Regions from separate parts of the Janthinobacterium sp. Bl 1 genome, predicted to be linked through region 1. Evidence: predicted binding sites of a transcription regulator. Region 1 holds the regulator's gene; the other holds the start of a gene.
What was found. The regulator NrdR, encoded in region 1, represses ribonucleotide reductase genes. The targets are predictions, from matches to a motif close to CACNANATNTNGTG.

Region 1 (7,081 bases):
CGCTACTACGGTGGCTGCGAATACGTCGATGTGGCCGAGCAACTGGCCATCGATCGTGTGAAACAGCTGTTCGGCGCCGAATGCGCGAACGTGCAGCCGAACTCCGGCTCGCAAGCGAACCAGGGCGTGTTCTTTGCCATGTTGAAACCAGGCGACCTGATCATGGGTATGTCGCTGGCCGAAGGCGGCCATCTGACCCACGGCATGCCGCTGAACATGTCCGGAAAATGGTTTGACGTCGTGTCCTACGGTTTGACGGCGGAAGAAGACATCGACTACGAGGCAATGGAGCGCCTGGCGCGCGAACGCAAGCCGAAGCTGATCATCGCCGGCGCGTCCGCATTCTCGAAAAAGATCGACTTCGAACGCTTCAGCAAGATCGCCAAGGAAGTTGGCGCCTACTTCATGGTCGACATGGCCCACTACGCCGGCCTGATCGCCGCCGGCCTGTACCCGAACCCGGTGCCGTTCGCCGACTTCGTCACCTCGACCACGCACAAATCGCTGCGCGGCCCGCGCGGCGGCATCATCCTGATGAAGGCCGAACACGAAAAAGCCATCAACTCGGCCATCTTCCCTGGCATCCAGGGCGGCCCGCTGATGCACGTGATCGCCGGCAAGGCCGTCGCCTTCAAGGAAGCGCTGAGCCCTGAATTCGTCGAATACCAGAAGCAAGTGATCAAGAACGCCGACGTGCTGGCGAAAACGCTGATCAAGCGCGGCCTGCGCATCGTGTCCGGCGGTACCGAATCGCACGTCATGCTGGTCGACCTGCGCGCCAAGAACCTGACGGGCAAGGAAGCCGAAGCCATCCTCGGTTCCGCGCACATCACCTGCAACAAGAACGGCATCCCGAACGACCCGCAAAAACCATTCGTCACCTCGGGCATCCGCCTGGGCAGCCCGGCGATGACGACGCGCGGTTTCAAGGAAGCGCAAGCGGAAGAAGTGGGCAACCTGATCGCCGACGTGCTGGACAATCCGCATGACGCCGCCACCATCGAGCGCGTGAAAGCGGCCGTGAAAGTACTGGCCGACGCGCACCCTGTGTACGCCGCATAATAATTTGTCCAGAATGTGTCATACGGAGTAAGATTCTGTATGACACATTCCTTCGTGCCCAAGGGCGCCCGGAGTGATTCGGGCGCCCTTTGTACAAGGGCGGCGATTTCCCGTAATTATTACTATAAAGTTGTAGCCAGCCCATGAAATGTCCATTTTGCCAGCACGGCGACACCCAGGTTCTCGATACGCGCGTATCGGAGGAAGGGGATGCCATTCGGCGCCGCCGCCGCTGCGGCAAATGCGACAAGCGTTTTACCACGTACGAACGGATTGAACTTATCATGCCGGCCGTCGTCAAAAAGAATGGCAGCCGGACGGAGTTCGCTGCGGATAAGTTGCGCGGCAGTCTGATGCTGGCCTTGCGCAAGCGTCCCGTTGCGGCCGCCTCTGTGGATACGGCCATCGCCTCCATCCAGGAAAAGCTGCTGACCAGCGGCTTGCGCGAAGTCGATTCCGGCTATATCGGCGAACTCGTCATGCAAGAATTGAAGCGCCTCGACAAGATCGCCTACATCCGCTTCGCTTCCGTCTACAAGAATTTCGAAGACCTGGCCGAATTCCAGGATGCGATCGCCGAAGTGGGGCAGGCGCGCAAGCCTTGACCTTCGGCTTCTCGTTCACCTACGTCAAGGTTCGCCTGGCTAAGCGGCCTGTAATCACCACCGCTGTGTTCCCCTGGCAAGCGGCCTGATCAATCCCACCGCTGTTCTTCCCATCTTATTGCCGTGTTGTTTGCGCCAGCGCAGACCCGGCTTTTTGCGCGCGCCTATCTTGTAGCTGGGCCGCCTGTTCCTGCGACTCTTTCTGCGGAAGGGAATAGCGCATGCGCAATAGCGGTCGCACTATGTTTCCTGCCGGTGGCAGCAGCCTCGTCGAGGTGCTCGTGTCGTTGCTGCTGTTGGCGCTGGGTCTGCTGGGCGCCAGCATCCTGCAACTGCACTCCCTGCGCGCGCGCCATGAGTCGGCGCTGTTGTCGGCGGGCGTGCAACTGGCTGCAGGTATGGCAGAACGCATGCGCGCGAACAGCGTGCTCATGAATGGCCCCGATACGGGCAATCCCTACCTGAACGTGGCCTACGCGGCGGCGGACGACGCCGAAGCGGGCGGCGTTGCGCCCGACTGCTTCGGCGCCACTGTCTGCAGCGCGGCCGACCTGGCGCAATTCGACATCGCCGAATGGAAGCAGCGGCTGCATGCGGCCTTGCCCGGCGCGCGCCTGCATATCTGCCGCGACACTTCCGCATGGGATGCCGCCGCCCAGGGCTTGCAGTGGACGTGCAGCGGCGGCAAGGGCGCGCCCATCGTCATCAAGCTGGGCTGGCGCGGCCGCCTGCCCGATGGCTCGCCCGCCGTGAATGCGGCAGGCGAGTCGCTGCCCAGGCTGGCATTCCAGCTGGGCGGAGGCGGTGCATGAGCGAGGTCCTGTATCGGCATCGCGGCATGAGCTTGGTCGAATTGCTGGTGGCCCTGTCGCTGGGTGCGCTGCTGATGCTGGCCGCCAGTAGCGTATTGCTGGCGGCCAGCGGCAGTTATGGCGACCAGTCCGCCAGTGCGCGGCTCGATGACAACGGCCGTTATGCGCTCGACACCATCGCCCGCGCCGTGCGCCAGACGGCGTACGTGAACTGGGACAGCAGCGCCGCGCCCGTCGCCCATGCCGATGACGACAGCGCGAATGTGGCCGGGCTCGATGCGCGCAGCCTGGGCAAGAACAGCGAGGGCATCAGCGGGGCGTTGCCCGGCGCCCTGCATGGCAGTGACGTGCTGGCCCTGCGCTATTACGGCGCCGGCAAGGGAGAGGGTGGTGACGGCTCCGTGCTCAATTGCGCGGGCTTCGGCGTGGGTGCCGCGCAAACGGAGGCGCAGCGGGGCTGGAGCATTTTCTATGTGGCACAAGGTGCCGATGGCGAGGGCGAGTTGCGCTGCAAATACCGTGGCGAGAACGGCTGGGGCGCGGACGCCATCATTCGCGGCGTCGACGGTTTTCAGGTGCTGTATGGCCTGGACACGGATACGCCGCCCGACGGCGTGGCGAACCGCTATGTCAACGCCAGCGCGTTCGAGGCCTACGATGCGGCGCTGGTGCTGGAGGGGGCGGATGCGGCCGCGCGCCAGCGCGATCTGCACCGGCGCACGCACTGGAAGCGCGTGGCCAGTGTGCGCGTGGCCCTGTTGCTGCATGGCGAGGCGGGCCAGGCGGACAAGATGATGGCATTGGGGCCGGCGCAGTTCGACCTGTTCGGCAAGGCGTATGCCGAGGCGCACGGCGCCGGCGACACGGGCGTGCGCATCGCGCGCGCCTCCTTGCCCGCCGCGACGCGCTCGCGGCTGCGGCAACTGGTGCAGACGAGCATCATGCTGCGCAACGGGCCGGCCTAGGCGGGCAGCGCGATGGCTTGCACGGGCATCCGCCGTTGCGAACCGTGGTGCCCAACTTGCGTACGCCACGGTGGCGCCACCCTCGTGTATGTGCTGTGCCTGCTGGTGATCATCTTGTTGCTGGGCATATCGGCGGCGCAGATGGCCTTGCAGGGCGAAAAGGCGGCACGCGGCGAGCGCGACCGGCAGATCGCGTTTCAGGCGGCGGAGGAGGCATTGGTGGATGCGCAGAACGATATCGAAGGTTTACCTGGTGCGCCCGGACGCAGCAGCCTCTTCGGGCCAGGCAGTGCGGCAGGGTTTGCGGACGGTTGCGGCGAAGGAGGCGCACTGGGCCTGTGCCTGCCCGCAGCGCCGGACGCGCCGGCCCTCTGGCTAAGTACGGATCTCGATGGTGCCGACGCTGGCAGCCGCGCGGTGCCGTATGGCCAGTTTACGGGCGCCGTCATGCAGACGGGGCAGGGTTTTCTGCCGTCGCGCCGACCCCGCTACCTGATCGAACTGCTGCCGTTTCACCCGCCCGGCGCGCAGGCCACGGCAGCGGCCGGCGGCCTGGCCACGGAAAGCTATGTGTACCGCATCACGGCCATCGGTTTTGGGGCGCAGGAAAGCACGCAAGTCGTGCTGCAAAGTTATTACCGCAAGCAGGCGGTGGGAGCGGGGCCATGAGGGCTTGGATATCTGGCCGGCTGCTGGTCGGCTCGATTTGCCTGGCTTGCGGCGCCGCCATCGCGGCCGCTCCTCCCGTGGTGCTGGCGCGGGCCGACGCGGGTTTGTACGGCGCCAGGGTGCCGCCGAATCTGCTGCTCAACCTGTCCCTCACGCATGCTGCCGCCGCTGCCGCGCATGGCGGCGACTATGCGCCGCAGCGCGAATACGCAGGGTACTTCCATGCGCGCATGTGCTACAGCTATCCGTACCGCAGCAAGGATGGCGCCATGCTGCCGGACTTGCGCGTAGCGACCGCTTACTTCTCCGTGCTGAAACCGGCCGATGCCTTGCACGGCTGCGGCGGCGACAGTTTCAGTGGCAACTTTCTCAACTGGGCCAGCGCCAGCATGCTCGACATCGTGCGTTATGCCTTGACGGGCGGCGACCGCGTCATCGACGAAGTGCGCAAGACGGTGCTGCAGCGCGCCTATTTGCCCGACGCGGACAGTCCCATCGACTTCTTTGCCCACCCCGTCTTTTTCCCGCGCAAGATACTGCAGACAGGCGTGGCGGCCGCGACGCCGTTTGCGCTGGCGCAACTGGCCATCGTTTCCTGCCGTAATCGCCTGCTGTTCGGCGACGCCAGCTTGCCCCCGGGCGGCAGTTGCGATGCGCCCGGCACTGCAGCCACGCACGGCGTGTTCCTCGCGCGCGTGCGCGTTTGCGATGCCGATGAAGGGCCGGTGCGCGACGACTTGTGCCTCGCGTATGGCAAGAACTACAAGCCGGTGGGCGCCGTGCAGCGCCATGGCGGCAGGGTACGCGTGGGCGTGTTTGGCCATTTGAACGGCGTGTCCGGCAACGCCGGCCCCGTGTATGGCGGCGTGCTGCGCGTGCCGCTGGCCCATGTGGGCAGGCAGCGCTGGGCGGCGCCCGACTTTATGCCGCAAGACAATGCCGACGCCGAGTGGAATCCCGCCAACGGCGTGTATGCGGCTCAATCTACGTCCAAAGCTGCAGGCTCTGGCGGCGGGGTGACCGCTTACATCAATGGCCTCGGCCGCGGCAATGCCGGGTATCCGGGCGCGTACGCGAAGGCGGCGCCGCTGGCTGAATTGCTGTACGAATCACTGCGCTACCTGCAGGGGCGGCAGGCAAGCCCTGTCGTGCCACCCGCCACGGCCCCGCCTGCCATCGACGACGGTTTTCCGGTCGTAACGCCATGGAGCGACCCGCAAACGGCCAGTTGCCAGCGCCAGGCCGTCGTCAGTCTCGGCGACGCGGGCATGGCCGGTGACCGTTACGTGCCCGGCAATGTTCCTGTGGCTCCCGCATCCAACGGCGACCGCGCACGCGCTGCCGATGGCTTCGCGCTGCCGCCTTTCGATGCGATGGTGTGGACGCATGCGGTGGGCAGCCTGGAAAGCGGTGGCGCGCAGGGCAATCCCGCGCCACGGCCGGACTTGGCGGCACTGGAATTGCTGGCCGACGGGGTGGGCGGCGCCAGCTACCACGCGGCGGGGCTGGCTTATTGGTCGCACGTGCAAGCCTTGCGTCCTGGCGGCAAGAACGACGGCGTTGCCAAGGTCGAGCACTACGCGGGCGACTTGCGCCAGGGCGATCCGGCCGGCGTGCCCGCCACCACACCACTGCTACTGGCGGCCAAATATGGCGGCTTTCTCGATGCGAATGGCGACGCCAACCCGTTCAAGAGCGCGACGGGCAGCGCGCTGGACGAGTGGAGCCTGGATGGCCGCTGGCCCGCCCATTATTTGTCCGGCAGCGATCCGGCCTCCCTGATCGCGGGACTGCGCGCGGCCTTTGTAGCCGCCGACAAGGCTACCTTGCCGGCGACGCTCGCGGGGCCAGCCCTGATGGCGCTGGCCAGCGTGACGGAAGAGGCATACTGGTTCCAGACGCAGCTGCGCCTGGCCGATGGCGGCATGACCGTGTCACGCTCTGCGTTTGCCGTGGGCGCAGATGGCGCACTGCTTCCCGGCAAGCCATGGTGGCGCGCCGGCGGCCAGGATAAGCCCGTGCCGGATGGAGCGCCCGCGGCCTTGCGTCCCGTCTATACGCTCGACGCCAAGGGTGCTCTGATGCCGCTGGCCTGGAAGGGGCTCGACGCGGAACAGCGCGGCGCATTCGACGGCGGCGATGGACGGGGAGAAGCGCGCCTGGCGTATCTGCTTGGTCAGCGCGGGAGCGAGGTGGGCCAGCCGAGTGGCTTCCTGCGGCGCCGCTCAGGCAGCCTGGGTACCGCGCCGCATGGCAATCTGCTGTACGTGGGCGCGCCGGGGCTGGGCATGCCGGGCGCCAGCTATGGCGTGCACCGCAAGGCGCTGCTGCAGCGGCGCAAAATGCTGTACCTGGGCGCCAACGATGGCTTGCTGCATGCGTTCGATGCGCGTACGGGCAGCGAATTGTTTGCCTATCTGCCGCAAGCGCTGCTGCGCGCTGCGCCAGCCGCTGCGAGCACTCACTACAGCCCTGGCCCGCTGCTTGACGGCGCGGCGGCCACGGCGGAAGTAATGGCGCTCGGACATTGGAAGACGGTGCTGGTGTCGGGCATGGGCGGCGGGGCGCAAGGCGTGTTTGCGCTCGACATTACCGACCCGGCCCGCTTCGCGCAAGACGGGGCGCTGGGGGAGTTTACGGACCACGACGACAGGCTGATGGGCAACGTGCGTGCGCCGCCCGCTTTCGCCCGCATCAACATGGGCGGCAAGGAGGGTGCGCCGGCCTACCGCGATTTTGCTGTCGTCGCCAGCGGCTATAACAACCATGTCAATGACGGCAAGGACACGACGGCGCCCGCATCGGCCGCCGCCATCTTCTTGCTGGCGCTGGACAAGGCGCCCGGCACACCATGGACGTTGGGAAGTAATTACTTCCGGCTCAAGGTGCCTGTTGCCATCGGTGGCGGTGATGGTGGCCATGGCAGCGAGGCGGATACGGGCGCCAATGCCGTCCTCCACGCGCTGGG
Region 2 (7,081 bases), 460 kb from region 1:
GCGCCGGGTCCATGCACGCTTCGCCGCCGCTGAAGACGACGGCGTCGACCAGGCCCACGCGGCGGCGCAGCCAGGTCAGGACGTCTTGCCAGGGCATGGCGCCTTCCGGCGTGCGCGCCTGCAAGTGCGGATTGTGGCAATAGCCGCAACGCCAGGGGCAGCCCTGCACGAACACCACGGCCGCCAGCTTGCCCGGGTAATCGGTGGCGGAAAAGGGCGTCAGGCCGCCCACTTTCAGCTCAAACGCCATGGCAGGCGGGCTGGCCCACGCGGGCGCTCGCTTCCGTAAAATACTGGCGCTCGTGGAATTCGCCCTGTTTGCCGATGTTGAACGAGGCGACGGGGCGGTGATAGCCCATTACGCGCGTCCAGATTTCGCAGCGCTGGCGTTCCGTGTCGAGCAGGGTGATGGCGGGAGTGAAGTCGGGACGTGCGTTCATGGCGTTTCCTTGAGTGGGTGAGCGAGATCGGACTGCTTGCGGGCGATCAGTTCCGCGTCGCAGGTGGGACAGAATTCATGTTTGCCGGCCAGGTAGCCGTGGCGCGGGCAGATGGAAAACGTGGGCGTGACAGTGATGTAGGGCAGCGAAAAGCGGCTCAGCGCGCGTTTTACCAGTTCGCGGCAGGCGTTGGCGTCGGACAGCGCTTCCGTCATGTACAGGTGCAGCACCGTGCCGCCCGTGTACTTGCGCTGCAGCGCGTCCTGCAATTCCAGCGCTTCGAACGGGTCGTCCGTATGGCCGACGGGCAGCTGCGACGAATTCGTGTAGTACGGATTGTCGACCGTGCCCGCCTGCAGGATGGCCGGATAGCGCTTGCGGTCTTCGCGCGCGAAGCGGTAGGTCGTGCCTTCGGCCGGCGTCGCCTCCAGGTTGTACATATGGCCCGTCTCTTCCTGGAACTGCACCATGCGGGCGCGCACGTGGTCGAGCAGGCGCACTGCCAGCGCATGGCCTTCGGCGGCCGTGATGTCGTAAGCGTCGCCGCTGAAGTTGCGGATCATCTCGTTGATGCCGTTCACGCCCAGGGTGGAAAAGTGATTGCGCAGGGTGCCCAGATAGCGCTTCGTGTACGGGAACAGGCCTTGCTGCATCAGTTCTTCGATGGTGCGGCGCTTGATTTCCAGGCTGGTCTTGCCCAGTTCCAGCAGGCGGTCCAGGTCGGCCATCAACGCTGGCTCGTCGCCGCGCCACAAGTGGCCCAGGCGCGCGCAGTTGATGGTGACCACGCCCAGGGAACCCGTCTGCTCGGCGGAACCGAACAGGCCATTGCCCCGTTTGAGCAGTTCGCGCAAGTCCAGCTGCAAGCGGCAGCACATGGAACGTATCATGTTCGGCTTGAGTTCCGAATTGATGAAATTCTGGAAGTAGGGCAGGCCGTAGCGGGCCGTCATCTCGAACAGGCGTTCCGCGTTGTCGCTGTGCCAGTCGAAATCCTCGGTGATGTTATAGGTGGGGATGGGGAAGGTGAAGACCCGGCCCTTGGCGTCGCCCGCCATCATGATCTCGATATAGGCGCGGTTGATCATGTCCATTTCCGCCTGCAGCTCGCCATAGCTGAAGTCCATCTCCTGGCCGGCGATGACGGGAATCTGCTCGCGCAAATCGTCCGGGCAGACCCAGTCGAAGGTGAGGTTGGTGAACGGCGTCTGCGTGCCCCAGCGCGATGGCACGTTGAGGTTGAAGATCAGCTCCTGCATGTACTGGCGCACGTCTTCGTAGCGCAGGCTGTCCTTGCGGATGTAGGGTGCCATATAGGTGTCGAAGGAGCTGAACGCCTGCGCGCCGGCCCACTCGTTTTGCAAAGTGCCGAGGAAATTGACGATCTGGCCGATGGCGCTCGACATGTGTTTCGGCGGACCCGATTCGATCTTGCCCGGCACGCCATTCAAGCCTTCGTGCAGCAGGGTGCGCAGCGACCAGCCGGCGCAATAGCCGGCCAGCATGTCGAGGTCGTGGATGTGCAGCGCCGCTTCGCGGTGCGCCGCACCCACTTCAGGCGGATACACCTGGTCCAGCCAGTAGTTGGCGATGACCTTGCCCGACACGTTGAGTATCAGGCCGCCCAGCGAGTAGCCCTGGTTGGCGTTGGCGTTGACACGCCAGTCGCGCCGGTCCAGGTATTCATTGATGGACGCGGCGACGTCGACCTGGCCGCGTGTGGGAGAAACTGCATTTGTCGTCATGAAACCTCCAATAAACACAACATGCGGTGTTTTTATGGAGATTAATCACTAAATATAGTGGCGTCAAAGGGCGCGTGCAGTTGCGTGACGAATCCTTGATGCAGGTGAAGAAAGCGCGTCAGCGGCTTTTTTTTGCGTGGCCCAGGCGCGGGATGAAGCAGCTCAGGCCAAAGTACATGGCGCCGCAGACGGCGATGCTGGTGACGGAGGCGGGCAGCACGTGCGCCCAGATTTCCCGCGCCGAGAAGGTGCTCCAGCTGGCCACGCGCGCGTCGAACGTGACGTAGTTCGCCAGCAGCCAGTAGATGGCCAGCAGGCCTGTGCAGATGGCGGCCTGGCGCAGCACGGGCATGGCGCGGCGGGCGAAGACGGCTTGCAGGAACAGCAGCAGCACGCCGGCCCAGACGCCCAGCGCCTCGGGCGATAGCACGGAGAGCGTTTCTTCGACATAGCCGTCGGCGGGCGAAGCCCACTGTATTTGCAGCACGGTGAGGAACAGGGTGAGCAGGAATAGCAGCAGCGGTTTGCGGGGCATGGCGGGCAATCGGTGAGGAAGAAAAGTGGGGCATTTTACAGCCAGGTCAAGCAAGTTGAACGCGCGCCAGCCATGCATGCATTCCTTCACCTGCGTCAAGGACTGGGCGGTAAGGGCGGGGCTATAGTCTGCACCCTGAGCCGCTACAGGACTGTGAACACCATGATGCTTGAATCAACCACCGCCACCCGCGTGGCCGGACCGCTGGAATTGGTCTGCCCCGCCGGCAGCCTGCCTGCCTTGAAAGCGGCCGTCGACAATGGCGCCGACACCGTGTACCTCGGTTTTCGCGACGCCACCAATGCGCGCAATTTCGCCGGCCTCAATTTCGACGAGAAGGCCATCGCCGAGGGCGTGCGCTATGCCCACCAATATGGACGCAAGGTGCTGCTGGCGCTGAATACCTATCCGCAGCCGCACAACTGGGCCGTGTGGCGCAGCGCCATCGACCGCGCCGCGCAGGCCGGCATCGACGCCATGATCGTGGCCGATCCGGGCCTGATGGCGTATGCAAGCGAACACCACCCGCAACTGCGTTTGCACCTGTCCGTGCAGGGCTCGGCCACCAACTATGAAGCGATCAATTTTTACCATGAACACTTCGGCATCGCCCGCGCCGTGCTGCCGCGCGTGCTGTCGATGGCGCAGGTGGAGCAACTGATCGCCAAGACGGAAGTCGAGATCGAAGTCTTCGGCTTCGGCAGCCTGTGCGTGATGGTCGAAGGGCGCTGCGCGCTGTCGTCATATGCGACGGGCGAGGCGCCGAACACGCACGGCGTGTGCTCGCCGGCGAAATCCGTGCGCTGGCTGGAAACGCCGAACGGCCTCGAATCGCGCCTGAACGGCGTGCTGATCGACCGCTATGCGCCAGGCGAAAACGCCAGCTATCCGACCCTGTGCAAGGGACGTTTCGAAGTCAACGACGAAGAGTATTACGCGATCGAGGAGCCGGCCAGCCTGAACACGCTGGCGCTGCTGCCGCAGCTGATCGCCATGGGCGTGCGCGCGGTGAAGATCGAAGGACGCCAGCGCAGCCCCGCCTACGTGGCGCAGGTCACGCGCGTGTGGCGCGAAGCGATCGACGCCTGCCGCGAAGGCAATGCGCGCTACGCCGTCAAACCGGCCTGGATGGCGTCCATGGACAAGCTGGCCGAAGGCCAGCAGCACACCCTCGGCGCCTACCATCGCTCCTGGAAATAGCAAAACCTGCTGCGCGTCCCGGGGCGCGGCCAGCGATGCTCGCTGTGCTCTGGCACAGCTGCGCTTCTCGGCCTCGCCGCGGGCCGCTCGCTACGGTTTTATAAACTTTAAAAATACTGGAAAAGGCATGTTAAAACTCTCTTTGGGCCCTTTGCTCTACTACTGGCCGCGCGCCACCGTTTTCGAGTTTTACCAGCAGATCGCCACCACGGCCGTCGATATCGTCTACCTGGGCGAAACCGTCTGCTCGCGCCGGCACGAGGTGCGCCTGGCCGACTGGCTCGATATCGCCGACATGCTGGCCGCCGCCGGCAAGGAAGTGGTGCTGTCGACGCAGGCGCTGATCGAGGCGGGCGCGGAACTGGCGACCCTGCGCCGCATCACGGGCAATGGCCGCTACGGCGTCGAGGCCAACGACATGGGCGCCGTGCACTGCATGGAAAAGGGCACGTCCTTCGTCGCCGGCCCCCATCTGAACCTGTTCAATGGCCCCAGCTTGCAACTGCTGGCGCGCCTGGGCGCGCGGCGCTGGGTGATGCCGCTGGAAATGGGACAGACGGCGCTGGCCGAGATGCAGCGCCAGAAACCGGAAGGGCTGGAGACGGAGGTCTTCGCCTACGGCCGCATGCCGCTGGCGTTTTCCGCGCGCTGCTTCACGGCGCGCAACCGCAACCTGCCGAAGGACGATTGCGGCTACAGCTGCCTGGAAGAGCCGGACGGCCTGCTGCTGCGCACGCGCGATGAAGTGCCGTTCCTCGTGTTGAATGGCACGCAGACGCAGTCGGCACTCGTCTACAACCTGGTGCGCGAACTCGACGCCATGCGCGACATGGGCGTGTCCGTGGCGCGCATCAGCCCGCAATCCATGCATACGGAACAAGTCATCGCCATCTTCGACCGTGCCCGCCGCGGCCAGGTCAGCGGCATCGGCGCCCAGGCCCAGCTGGCGGCCTGCCAGCCGGCCGGAGCCTGTGACGGCTACTGGCACGGCCAGCCCGGCATGGAACAGCACCAGCACGCCGCCCATTGAACGCATCGAAAGGAAGCACCATGCAAGACCAACTGGAAAGATTGCCCGCCCCGGCCAAGCCTCCCATGAGCAAGCCCGCCGCGTCATACAGGCTGCCCGAACCACTGGCCGAATTGCTGTCCAAGCTGCCGCCGTATCCCGCCTCGTGGCTGTTCGTGCAAGGCTTGAACCGCCTGCTGGCGCCGCAATTGCCCGACGACGTGCGAAGCAGCCTGGAAGGGCGCAGCCTGCGCCTGCGGTTGCTGGACGCGGGCATCGCCTTCGATTTCGAGTGGCAGGGAACGGTGTTCGTGGCCGAGCGCTATGTGGACGTGCCGGATCTGTGCATCGCCGCCAGCGTGCATGATTTGATGCTGCTGGCGCGGCGCCAGGAAGATCCGGACACCCTGTTCTTCAGCCGCCGTTTGAGCCTGGAAGGCGATACGGAGCTGGGCTTGCTGTTCAAGAATACGCTCGATGCCATCGAGCTGCCGCCGTTCGACCTGCAGGCGCTGGGACCGCGCCGCGTGCTGGCGCATCTGCGCGACCGGGGCGCGCGGGGAGGGTAAGTTGGGAACTGGCTGCGCGCAGTGGCGGCATTCAATGGCGGCAGTGGCCGCAGGCGCCGCTGCACGAGGCCAGCTGTACTTCATCCGTCGCTTCGCCCATGAAGCCGGCGTCGTTGACGGCGGCCAGCAGGCGTTCCTGCGTGGCCAGGCGTTCGTCGAATTGCACCGTGGCGCCGTGGCGCGCCAGCGAGACGCAGACGGTCGCCACGCCCGTGACGGCTTCAAGCGCGCCCGTCAGCCTGTCGGCGCAGCCTTCGTGATCCATTCCAATGATATTCAAGCGCGCTGTCTGCATGGGTTCCTCTTGTTTTTCAGATAAAAAAAGAGCGTAGGCGAGGGGCAAGCATGCCGTCCAGAGCCGCACGCAAGATTTATTTTCTATTTGCGGTTTTATTGATCTGGATTAATTTCAATCGCTGCTGGCCAGCCTGAAAGTGCTGTTGTTTTATACACAGTTGCCGTATTCCAGTCGACAAGCGTACTCTGCTGCGCGATACTGTCATTCTGATAAGAACGCTGATGAAAGCGCTGGAAAGGAGGGGCCATGCAGCGCCGCCCCCTGCTCAAGCTTGCCGCCCTGTGGCCGTTGGGCGCTGCCGCCGCCGGCAAGTCGTCGCCGCTGGCCGCTCGTGTATCCGCGCCACCAGGCGATCGATGATCCGCAGCAAGGCTATGTGACGGCCCTGCTGCAGCAGGCGCTGGCCCGTTCGGGCCAGGCCTATGTCTTGCGCCGCTCCGCGCTGCGCATGGTGCAGACGCGCGCGATGCAGGAAATCGCCACGGCGTCGGGCAGCGTCGACGTCGTCTGGACGATGACGAGCCGCGCGCGCGAAACGCAATTGCTGCCGGTGCGCATCCCCATCGACCGCGGCCTGATCGGCTGGCGGGTGGCCCTGATCCGGGCGCGCCAGCGGCAGTTGCTGCGCGACGTGCGCAGCATCGCCGCCCTGGCGCGGCTGTCGGCCGGCCAGATGAGCGACTGGCCCGATTCCGCCATCCTGCAGGCGAACGGCTTGCGCCTCAATACCTCGAGCACCTATGAAGGCCTGTTCCAGCAACTGGCGGCGGGGCGCATCGATTACTTTCCCCGTTCCGTGATCGAGGCGCAAAGCGAGCTGGCCAGCCATGCGCAATTGCCGCTGGCGCTCGATACTCACCTGGTCATTCGCTACCCGGCCGCGCTGTACTTTTTTGTCGGCAAGCACCGGCCGGAACTGGCGCGCCATATTGAAATCGGGCTGGAGAAAATGTTGGCCGATGGCAGTTTCGCGCAGCTGTTCCAGCGCCATTTCGGCCGCTTCGCCGATGGTTTGAAATTGTCCCGGCGCCACGTGCTGGAGCTGGTCAATCCGGACCTGCCCGAAGAGACGCCTCTGGCGCGCAAAGCACTTTGGTATCGTCCAAAACATTACTAATAGTTTTATTGATCAGTGTCAAACAGGCGCTTCAATCGTGCGCATGATGTTTGATGAAACGCAAAGCGAGTTCAACAGAACACCTGTTGACACTTATAAAATTTTCGCCGAACATAATTCCACGTTGCAACACTTTTGCAATACGTTCCCAGCACAAGCGGTGATACG

Region 2: a site for NrdR is predicted at 2,232-2,245, ahead of AC4BCN_RS11450 (ribonucleoside triphosphate reductase). Genes of this name have one in related genera too.

What each region holds. Positions count from the first base shown of each region.
Region 1 is NZ_CM177086.1:2,058,625-2,065,705, forward strand. Features, by position in the region: gene glyA (serine hydroxymethyltransferase) at 1-1,062, shown strand, start outside; gene nrdR (transcriptional regulator NrdR) at 1,206-1,667, shown strand; gene pilV (type IV pilus modification protein PilV) at 1,889-2,479, shown strand; gene AC4BCN_RS09340 (PilW family protein) at 2,476-3,444, shown strand; gene AC4BCN_RS09345 (pilus assembly PilX family protein) at 3,457-4,113, shown strand; gene AC4BCN_RS09350 (pilus assembly protein) at 4,110-7,081, shown strand, end outside.
Region 2 is NZ_CM177086.1:2,522,395-2,529,475, forward strand. Features, by position in the region: gene AC4BCN_RS11440 (anaerobic ribonucleoside-triphosphate reductase activating protein) at 1-250, opposite strand, end outside; gene nrdD (anaerobic ribonucleoside-triphosphate reductase) at 240-440, opposite strand; gene AC4BCN_RS11450 (ribonucleoside triphosphate reductase) at 437-2,185, opposite strand; gene AC4BCN_RS11455 (hypothetical protein) at 2,304-2,720, opposite strand; gene ubiU (ubiquinone anaerobic biosynthesis protein UbiU) at 2,883-3,920, shown strand; gene ubiV (ubiquinone anaerobic biosynthesis protein UbiV) at 4,048-4,950, shown strand; gene ubiT (ubiquinone anaerobic biosynthesis accessory factor UbiT) at 4,971-5,498, shown strand; gene AC4BCN_RS11475 (heavy-metal-associated domain-containing protein) at 5,530-5,793, opposite strand; gene AC4BCN_RS11480 (substrate-binding periplasmic protein) at 6,128-6,913, shown strand.